3 regions of the Paenibacillus sp. GCM10028914 genome follow, and region 2 is predicted to be linked to each of the others. Evidence: riboswitches for the same ligand, from Rfam matches in the RefSeq annotation. Region 2 holds a riboswitch; each other region holds the start of a gene.
The links. A riboswitch is a leader RNA that binds a small molecule or an ion and turns the genes downstream of it on or off. The one in region 2 is predicted to bind cobalamin.

Region 1: another riboswitch for cobalamin. It lies ahead of ACFQV5_RS20040 (FecCD family ABC transporter permease); the one in region 2 lies ahead of ACFQV5_RS05660 (ABC transporter substrate-binding protein).
Region 3: another riboswitch for cobalamin. It lies ahead of ACFQV5_RS20720 (anaerobic ribonucleoside triphosphate reductase); the one in region 2 lies ahead of ACFQV5_RS05660 (ABC transporter substrate-binding protein).

The regions. Positions count from the first base shown of each region.
Region 1 is NZ_JBHTFO010000017.1:555,990-559,269, reverse strand. Features, by position in the region: gene ACFQV5_RS20045 (mannitol-1-phosphate 5-dehydrogenase) at 1-776, shown strand, start outside; cobalamin riboswitch at 870-1,075, shown strand; gene ACFQV5_RS20040 (FecCD family ABC transporter permease) at 1,326-2,372, shown strand; gene ACFQV5_RS20035 (ABC transporter ATP-binding protein) at 2,369-3,151, shown strand.
Region 2 is NZ_JBHTFO010000006.1:218,154-221,433, reverse strand. Features, by position in the region: gene cobT (nicotinate-nucleotide--dimethylbenzimidazole phosphoribosyltransferase) at 1-948, opposite strand, end outside; gene ACFQV5_RS05660 (ABC transporter substrate-binding protein) at 1,018-2,028, opposite strand; cobalamin riboswitch at 2,251-2,457, opposite strand; gene ACFQV5_RS05655 (histidine phosphatase family protein) at 2,558-3,151, opposite strand; gene cbiB (adenosylcobinamide-phosphate synthase CbiB) at 3,142-3,280, opposite strand, start outside.
Region 3 is NZ_JBHTFO010000018.1:37,001-40,280, forward strand. Features, by position in the region: gene ACFQV5_RS20700 (replication-associated recombination protein A) at 1-32, shown strand, start outside; gene crcB (fluoride efflux transporter CrcB) at 69-470, shown strand; gene crcB (fluoride efflux transporter CrcB) at 467-820, shown strand; gene ACFQV5_RS20715 (PCYCGC motif-containing (lipo)protein) at 879-1,415, shown strand; cobalamin riboswitch at 1,476-1,644, shown strand; gene ACFQV5_RS20720 (anaerobic ribonucleoside triphosphate reductase) at 1,790-3,280, shown strand, end outside.

The DNA.
Region 1 (3,280 bases), on a different contig from region 2:
GCACACAGCTGAAAGAAGCTGTATATGCCTTGCTGGACGAGGAGGCGAGAAAACAGGCAGATCAATTCGTTGCTTTTCCGGATGCGGCAGTTGACCGGATCGTACCTCTTCAGAAGCACGAGGATCCTTTGAAGGTCGTTGTAGAGCCTTTTTATGAGTGGGCTGTTGACCGTTCGCAAATGTTTGAGAATTTTGTTCCGGTAGAAGGCGTTCATTATGTGGACCGTTTGGAACCATATATCGAGCGTAAATTGTTTACCGTGAACACAGGTCACTGCTCCGCGGCATATATGGGCTTTTTGAAAGGATTCGATACGATTCAGGAAGCGATGAATGATCAGGAAGTTATGGAGCATGTTCGTTCCGTGCTTGAAGAGACGGGTGCATTGCTCATAAACAAGCATTCGTTCAATGAGAGTGAACATCAGCAATACATTCATACGATTCTGGAACGTTTCAAGAACCCTGCACTAACAGATGAAGTTACTCGCGTAGGGCGTTCACCGATTCGTAAGCTGTCACCGGGTGACCGTCTTGTGTCTCCTGCGCTGCAAGCTTATGAGCGTGGACTAACATATCGTTCTCTTGCGAAATCTATGGCGGGTGCATTGTTATTCAACGTGCCAGAAGATCCAGAAAGCGTGGAGCTGCAAGCATCCATTCAAAAACTGGGCGTATTAGAGACAGCTGTTAAGTATACAGGCATAGCTGCAGATCATCCGATAATGAAGGAGATCATGGAGCAGTATAACGCGCTAAAGCCACTTGTAAAATAATAGATCCATGCCATGTCAATGAACTTCGAGGTTGTAAGCTGAGAGGATATCTCATATAATCGTCAACAGAGTAGTATGTTTGGCAAAAAGAGAATACTCAATGCTTGCGAGGGTCCTGGAGAGATAGTCTTGTTATGGTCTACTCCCGGGTTAAAAGGGAAGCCGGTTTAAGTCCGGCACGGTCCCGCCACTGTGAATCAGGGACATCTTCAATAGCCACTGGCCTATACTAGGTTCGGGAAGGCGAAGATGTTATTTCAACCTGTAAGTCAGGAGACCTGCCCCGTGATGATCTGACGGTCCTTCGAGGAGAGGAATACGTTTGACGGACCTATCGTGGACGAGTTGACTGATATGATTTCCGAAACGTAGCCCCTGATTCTCTATGGAGATATCGGGGGCTTTTTTGTGATAGATGAATAGGATTCCGTCAGAATCCAGCTTGCTTGGGTGCTTATAGTGAAGCCAGTTGCTCTCAAACTTGAGATTAGGAGAGAAACGGATGAGAGTTATAATAACGAAAACAGCTTATACGGAACGGTTGTCATGATGAGTAGAAAACTTGCCGGTTACGGAATAGCGGGTCTTCTTCTATTATTGTTAACGCTTCTAGTCTGCTTAGGCATCGGTTCAGTCCATTTACCTGTCCAAGAAATCGGAGCGATGTTACTTCACAAGTTACCTTGGATCGGAGATTCAATCGCTCCAAATTGGGAAATGGCTTCAGAGCAGATTATTATGAAGGTCCGTCTCCCTCGAATTTTATTAGGAATGCTGGTTGGAGCATCGCTTGCGGTTGCGGGTGCTGCTTTTCAAGGAGTACTTAGAAATCCGCTTGCCGACCCGTTTACACTTGGTGTATCATCCGGATCTTCACTTGGAGCTGCATTTCTGATTTTCTATGGGCTGCAATACTCGTTTGCGGGAGCCTGGACACTGCCTCTGGTGGCGTTTATGACAGGGATTTTGACCTTGTGGATCGTACTTCTGCTGGCCAAAGATAACGGGAAAATACCGACGCATGGACTGATTTTATCGGGTGTAATCATGCAGTCTTTTTTAGGGGCTGCGGTTTCTTTCTTGACAGTTATGTCGAAGGACACACTAACGGACATTCTATTTTGGACGATGGGAAGCTTGAGTATGAGAGGGTGGTCGTACATCATCGTACTTTTCCCATATTTTATCATAGGTTTTCTTTATTTATGGAGTCGAGCACGCATGTTGAATCTCTTGTCATTAGGCGAACGGCAGGCTGCTCATATGGGGCTTAATGTTGATCGGCTGAAAAGCTCTGTCCTTATTGTTGCGACACTTTTGACGGCAGCTGCGGTGTCCGTGTCTGGGGTGATTGGTTTCGTTGGATTGGTTGTGCCCCATATGATTCGTCTTGTTACCGGTTCGGATTATCGTGTCATCATTCCTTTATCGGCACTAGGAGGGGCGATCTTCATGATCTGGTCTGATACGGCGGCTAGAACATTACTATCACCAACTGAAATTCCGATCGGGGTCGTAACGGCGTTTGTTGGTGCTCCTTTCTTTGCCTATTTGTTGTATCGGAATAAGAAGCAGCGCAAGGAGGGGACTCTATGATTACACTTCAAGATGTAAGCAAGCGTTATTCACGACTGAATGCAGTGTCCGGGATCAATTGGAATGTACAAGAAGGAGAATGGTGGGGGGTTATTGGTCCGAACGGAAGCGGTAAATCCACGCTGCTACATCTCCTTTCTGGTGTGGAGACACCCTCGAACGGGTCTATTAAGCTGGATGATAGGGAAGTTTCTAGCTACAGCCGTAAGGAACTGGCCCGTATCGTTGCCGTACTGCAGCAAGAAGGTCTTGCTCCGACTGATTTCACGGTACGTGAGGTTATTGAAATGGGACGTTATCCATTTCAGGATTGGCTGGGTCGAGAGAAGAATGACTCAGGTCCGCTACTTGACCGAATTATCCGTAAGCTGGAGCTGGAAAGTCTGGAATCCAGAAGGCTAGATCAATTAAGTGGAGGTCAGAGACAGCGAGCGGCTCTTGGGAAAGTAATGGCTCAAGAGCCTACAATTCTACTGCTCGATGAACCTACGACCTATTTGGATATTCGGTATCAGTTACAATTTATGAATATGGTGGCGGAGTGGCGGAATGAAGCCGGCATAACGGTTATTAGTGTGCTGCATGACCTAAATTTAGCCTCGCAGTTCTGTGATCGGCTTCTGGTACTTAAGGATGGAGAAATTGCAGGGGAAGGGGTACCGTCCGAATTGCTGACAGAGGATTTTATCCGGCATGTCTTCCGGGTTGACCCAGCAGTCGTTATGCACCCTGAGAATGGCGCCCCCCAGGTACTTCTCACTGCGAATCGTGGAACATAATAAAGTTAAAACGATATAAGAAGCTTTTAGACGGCTGAGAGTCGTCTTTTTTATATTTACTTGGCACATCTTTTTTATAAAATAGATATCGGATCGGATTTAACGGGTAATGTTTTAAGGTGTTGGGTT
Region 2 (3,280 bases):
AATACGAAGATCTAGTTCCAATACAGGACGGAGATTCAGCTCTTCTAAAAGCCGCCGATGTCCCTGTTCATGAGAAGCATGGGATACCACCATATAATCCGCAGCTGCCGGACAGATCGATTTTGCAAGCAGCGCTGCTGCACTTGATATAAATCCATCTATAATTACTGGGCAGCCGTGTACCGCTGCTCCTAGAATAACACCAACTAAGCCTCCAATCTCAAGGCCCCCTACCTTAGCCAGAACATCCACTGGATCTTGCGGGTCAGGAACATTCACCGCTATCGCTCTTTCAACTACAGCGATTTTATGCTGTAAACGCGAGTCATCAATTCCAGTGCCTCGACCAACCGCCTCGGCAACCGGGATGTTGGAAAGTGCACAAATAACTGCTGAGCTTGCTGTCGTATTACCAATGCCCATTTCGCCTGTGATAAATAGCTGGACCCCGCGTTTGACAGCATCTTCAACAACTTTCATGCCTACCAGAATAGATTCGATCGCTTCCTCATAAGACATTGCAGGACCAAGTGCCATATTCGCTGTACCATACCGGATTTTACGCGATAAAAGATCAGGATGGGATAAGTCGCTATTCACGCCGATATCCACGCATACAACATCTGCGCCCGCCTGTCTGGCTAACACGTTAACAGCTGCACCACCCGCAAGGAAATTATGAATCATTTGAGGTGTAACTTCTTGGGGAAATGCACTAATACCCTCATCACATACTCCATGGTCGCCTGCCATAATAATAACTTCTCTTCGGTCAAATGAAGGACGTACCTCTCCCGTGATGCCGGCAAGCTGTAACGCCATTGCTTCAAGTTTACCCAAGCTGCCAGGAGGGACAGTAAGGTTACTTATGTGCAGTTTCGCAGCCTCGATCGCAGATTGATCAAGACCACGAATTTCTCCGATACGTTCCATGACACTTTGTCTCATACATCATTTCTCCTTCTTAAGCTCTTAAATCTAAAGCACGATTGCTTCATCTCATTACAAATCTAAGCGTTACTTGAACAGTTCAGGATAGATCGCCTTTGCTATTTGCTTCAAACCTTCAGTAACACGTGGACCTGGACGGCTTACCAAGTTATCATCTAACCCAACAACTGCGTCATTCTTAATGGCTGTAATCTGATCCCAACCACTACGTGCTTTAATCATTTGGTCTAGTGTTTCCTTCGTTTTCTCATCAACAACATTTTTTGAGAACAAAATCACGTCTGGATTATCCTTAATGATCTTCTCTTCACTAATTTCATTCCATCCTACCGTATCAGCGGCAACATTAATACCACCAGCCAAGTTAATCAGCTCGTCCATATATTCCCCGCTACCTACTGTCCAGCCTGGAGAGAACTCGATATATACTTTCTTTTTCTGTTCAGGTGTCAGTGATTTTAATGTTTCTGTTACTTCATCACGATCTTGCTTAATTTTGTCTACAACCTTTTTAGCTTCTTCTTGATGATCAGTGATTTGACCGAATATTTCAATGTTTGCAATCACATCATCTACTTTTTTCGGATCTGTCTTGAAGATTGTAATCCCTAGATCGCGTAGCTGCTGTGCACCTTCCGCACTCATGGAGATACCTGTAACAACGAGATCTGGCTGTGCTGCAATAATTTCCTCAACGTTAGGGTTGTACAGACCACCCATCTTTGGCTTCGTTGTAGCAGCTTCCGGATAATCATCATAGTCAGATACACCAATAACTTCCTCATCTAAGCCAATTGCAAACAAAGCTTCTGTCTCTGATGGTGAGATCGATATGATCTTCTTTGGTGCTTCGTTAAATGTAAGCTCCTCGCCTGTAGCATCTTTTACCGTTAGAGGATATTCGGTTTTTAGCGCATCTGTCTCATCAGCCGGTGGTGTTACTTGTTCTTGTTGGGTTGGTGCTGGGTCTGTCGTTTGTTTCGGCTCTGCATTATCTCCACAAGCTGCAAGCGCTAGTACCATTATGAGTGCTAAAGCACCCATCGTCCAATTCTTCCATAATTGCTTCATTTCCATCTCTCTCCTCTATCTACTTTTTTATGATTCCGTGAGATGCTCCCCTTGTTTAGCAATTTACAAATGCTCATTTCCATGAATCCTTTGTGACGAAGTCTGTGCAACAAAAAAAACCTGATCTTCTTGTAACAAGAAAGAATCAGGGATTACGTCTTACGGGCTCACAGTCAAGACCATGTGTTCCGCAGGCTATAGCCAAACGTAATCCTTTCCTCGAAGGACCATCGTACTACTCATAAGGCAGGTCTCCTGACTTACAGGTTAATGATATTCTCACCTTCCCATCCTGCTTATCGCAGAACAGTGGCATATAGAGAATATCCCTGTTTCACAGTGGCGGGACCGTGTCGGATTTTCACCGACTTCCCTTTTAACTAGAATCCTAAGCCTTTTCGCTTCTAATTCTAGACCTCACAAGTTCATTATTCATTTCGATAGCATCATGCTGAGACACAAGTCTTAGCTCTCAATTCATGATTATAGGTTAGATAAGAACACCTTACAAGCTTTTAACAAAGCTTTAAAAAACTCATCCTACATATCCTGTCCATTTTCCTCCATCAAAAGTCAGCTTCAACGTTAACAAGCTTCCCGGATCTGCTGAGAAATCCCAAAAGGAAGAACCGGGAACCGTCATCGTTGCAATCTGCCTGATCACTCCACCATGTGCCACTATTAATAATTGGTTATCCTTCGACTCTTCCTTAGTAAAACAAGTTAAGCCATTCATAAAGTCAGCTATTCTCCCCTGAAAATGTCCCCAAGATTCGCCTCCAGGAGGGGTGGAAGACTCAGGATCGCTGAGCCAATTCCGGTAGGTGTCCAGATGCTTTAACTGATCATATGTCCGGCCTTCCCATTCGCCAAAATCCATTTCCCGCAAACGATTATCGAAGACCACCTGATCTGCTGAGACGGTATAAATCCAGTCGAGTGTCTCTCTGCATCTCTTCAAGTCACTACAGAACACCTTGCGAAAAGACCTTCCTTTAAGAGCCTCTTTCACCGGCGCAAGTTCGATCAGTGACTCTTGTAGAATTCCAACATCCGTATGACCTAAATAACGTCTTTCCTTATTCCACTGCGTAGCCCCATGACGAATACATGTCAATTCTAACTCCATATTGCTCCACCTAAGCTCCATATAATAAGTGCACTTAATAGTAAAAATAACAACGATGCGCTCAGCATTAATTTAATGGTTAACCGAATATCCTCCTTGTTCATTGGGCGGGTGTGTTCTCCCATATAA
Region 3 (3,280 bases), on a different contig from region 2:
ATAACCAGCGCTTGCGCAGGGATAATAAATAATGAACGTTTTATGATACGGAAGTGGAAGGGAATTTTATGGGCAGAAATTTACTTTTCGTAGGTGCAGGAGGATTTATCGGAACATTATGCCGTTATGGCGTTAGTAAGATGATACCACTTCCTGATAGTGGTTTTCCGCAAGCGATTTTACTCATCAATCTGGCAGGATGCTTGTTCCTCGGATGGTTCTTGACTTACTGTTTACGTTCCACGATGATATCAGCGGAGACTCGTTTGTTTCTGGGAACCGGATTTACAGGTGCGTTTACCACATTCTCTACCTTTACGGTCGACACTGTCGAATTGTTTAGAAATGGTCAGATGCTGACGGCTTGGCTCTACGTGATGCTTAGTGTGTTCGGTGGATTGATTATGGCTTTTATTGGGGTTTCGTTAGGACGGAGAATGGGTGCAACACAAGAAGGTGAGACATCATGATCGTATGGATAGGAATAGGTGGTATCGTCGGAGCGGTTTCTCGTTACGGTATTGGGATATGGGTAGGAAAGAGAGTAGGATCTTCCTTCCCATGGGCAACGCTTCTTGTCAATTTGGTGGGTTCCCTTTTGCTGGGTATATTGGTCGGTACTGCTGAGCGTATGCCTGAAATGGTATATGGTTTATTAGGAACAGGTTTTTGCGGAGCCTTTACGACCTTTTCAACTTTTGGGTACGAAGCTATTACTTTGGCAGTGAATAAACACTATGTGCAAGCTCTGATTTATGTTATCACCTCCGTATTACTCGGGCTTGCGGGTGCTTCAATAGGAATTATGTTAACTATATAGAGCGTCTAGGTCTATCAAGGGAATACGAATTGCAGAGGTTAATGGGGAGGACAATAGTATGCAAAAACAGAAATTTGTAGTTTTAATATTATCTGTTGGTCTGCTGCTGAGCGGATGTGGCGCTGAAAAAGCTCAGGAGCCTGCCCATACGAAACAAGAATCAGAGACGGAGGCTACTCATGAACACGGCTCACAGTCTCAACTTGCGAATGGGGATATTCAGGAGATTACTGCCTCTGTTAAGGAGTTGCCAACATTTTTGAATGATAAAAGTCAAGAGCTTCGGACAATATACGCTCTTGCTGCTCAGGTTAAGGATGTGCTCCAATGGATTCCATGCTATTGTGGATGCGGTGAAAGCGCTGGTCATGAGAACAATCTGAACTGTTTCATTGATGAAGTTAAGGAAGACGGCAGTGTTGTTTGGGATGATCATGGTACGCGCTGTGGTGTTTGTCTAGATATTGCCGTAGAATCTGCGAAACTGAAAAGTGAAGGGAAAAGCCTGAGCGAAATCCGAACTTTGATCGATGAGAAGTACAAGACAGGATTTGCGAAACCTACTCCTACACCTATGCCAACCGAAGCTAATTAAAGTGCTATGATATTTGTTACAGTTAAAATCTATATATTGTTATATCTTTTGATATGACAACTACATATAGTGCTAAATGGTGATCGGATGGATCCGATCTTAAATGGGAATCCGGTGTGAATCCGGAGCGGTCCCGCCACTGTAACAGGTACTTGTGGAGAACAAGGAAGAGTTTAGCCTCTCCAAAAATGTACGGAAGCCAGATACCAGCCATTTTGACGACACTGTATTGCCTACGGTTGATAGGAAAGTGTTTCAATAGGACGGGGATCCGGTCTGATTGGATTTATACCGATTCTTTATTGAAGCATGCATTCCGCAGACTTGCGGAATCATGCTTCTTTTCATTTCGTCTTAATTATAGGAGGAAAATAATGAAGGTAATTAAAAGAGATGGTACTCAGGTAGAGTTTGAAGTTAAGAGAATTATTAGTGCAGTGGATAAAGCTTTTGCGGCTGCGGAAGGAAAGGTTCAGCCTGATGCTTCAACCCAGATTGGTGAAATGGTGAAAGCCGAAATAGCGAGTGTGAATCAAATTTCGGTAGAAGAAATACAAGATCTTGTTATTCAGTACCTAAAGAAGATCGGATTTGAAAGCACTGCTAAAGCATATAAAGAATACCGTGAGGCCCGGGACCTGGAAAGAATGAAGCGCGGTGAACTGTATAAAATTAGTAACGATGTGATTGGTACGAAAGATATGGACCTGCTCAGGGAAAATGCCAACTTGAACGGAGAATCCTTTAGTGGCAAAATGAGCCGAATCGGTTCGGAATACGCGAAATGGATGGCTAAATCATTCGTACTACCGACTGAACTGAATGAGGCTGTAAAAAACGGATATGTATATGTGCATGATTTAGATCAATATGCATTAGGGACCACCAACTGTATCTTTATTCCGTTTGACCGGTTGCTTGCTAACGGATTTAACACCGGAAATGGTTCCGTGCGTTCACCACAGAGTATCATGACTGCCATGGCTCTTGTCGCGATTATATTCCAGTCCCAACAGAACAGCCAATTCGGCGGGGTATCCGCTAATAAGATTGATTGGGACTTGGCACCGTATGTAGGCCGATCTTTCCGTAAACATTTTAGAAAAGGGCTGACCTATCTGGGTGAAGTGGATCAGGATCAAACGTATGAGTTTTCAGAAGAAGAATTGGTGATGGATAATAAGCAGCTTCGAGAACAATTTCCACGTACTTATGATTTCGCCTATGAAGAAACTGTAAACGAAACGAATCAGGCTGCAGAATCTTTAATCCATAATTTAAATACGATGAGTAGCCGAGCAGGGGGGCAAATTCCGTTTACATCGTTAAATTACGGAATGTGTACTTCTTCGGAAGGGCGCTTGGTTTCTCATGCGTTGCTTAATGCAACGATGAAAGGGCTAGGCCGCGGGGAAACACCGATCTTTCCACAGCATATTTTCCAGTGCAAACATGGCGTCAATCAATCGCAAGGTGATCCTAACTATGATTTGTTTCTTAAAGCAATTGAGTGCTCTAGTCGCCGGTTATACCCGAACTTCGTCAATGTGGATGCATCATTCAATCTTCCCTATTATGATCCCGAAGACCCTGACACCATTATTGCAACGATGGGATGCCGTACACGTACGATCTCAGATCGTTTTGGCAGAAATCGGCTGAGCGGAAAAGGAAATCTGTCCTTTAACACGATTAATCTGGTGCGGCTTGGAATTGAAAATGGTATCGCGACTCATCAGCGGCAAGAACCAGATTTGAAAGGTTTTTATGAAAACCTCGACCAGTATATGAGAATCGCAGTAGAAGGTCTGGTCCATCGTTATGGAATTCAAGCCAAGCAACCCGCTAAAGCTTCTGATTTTATG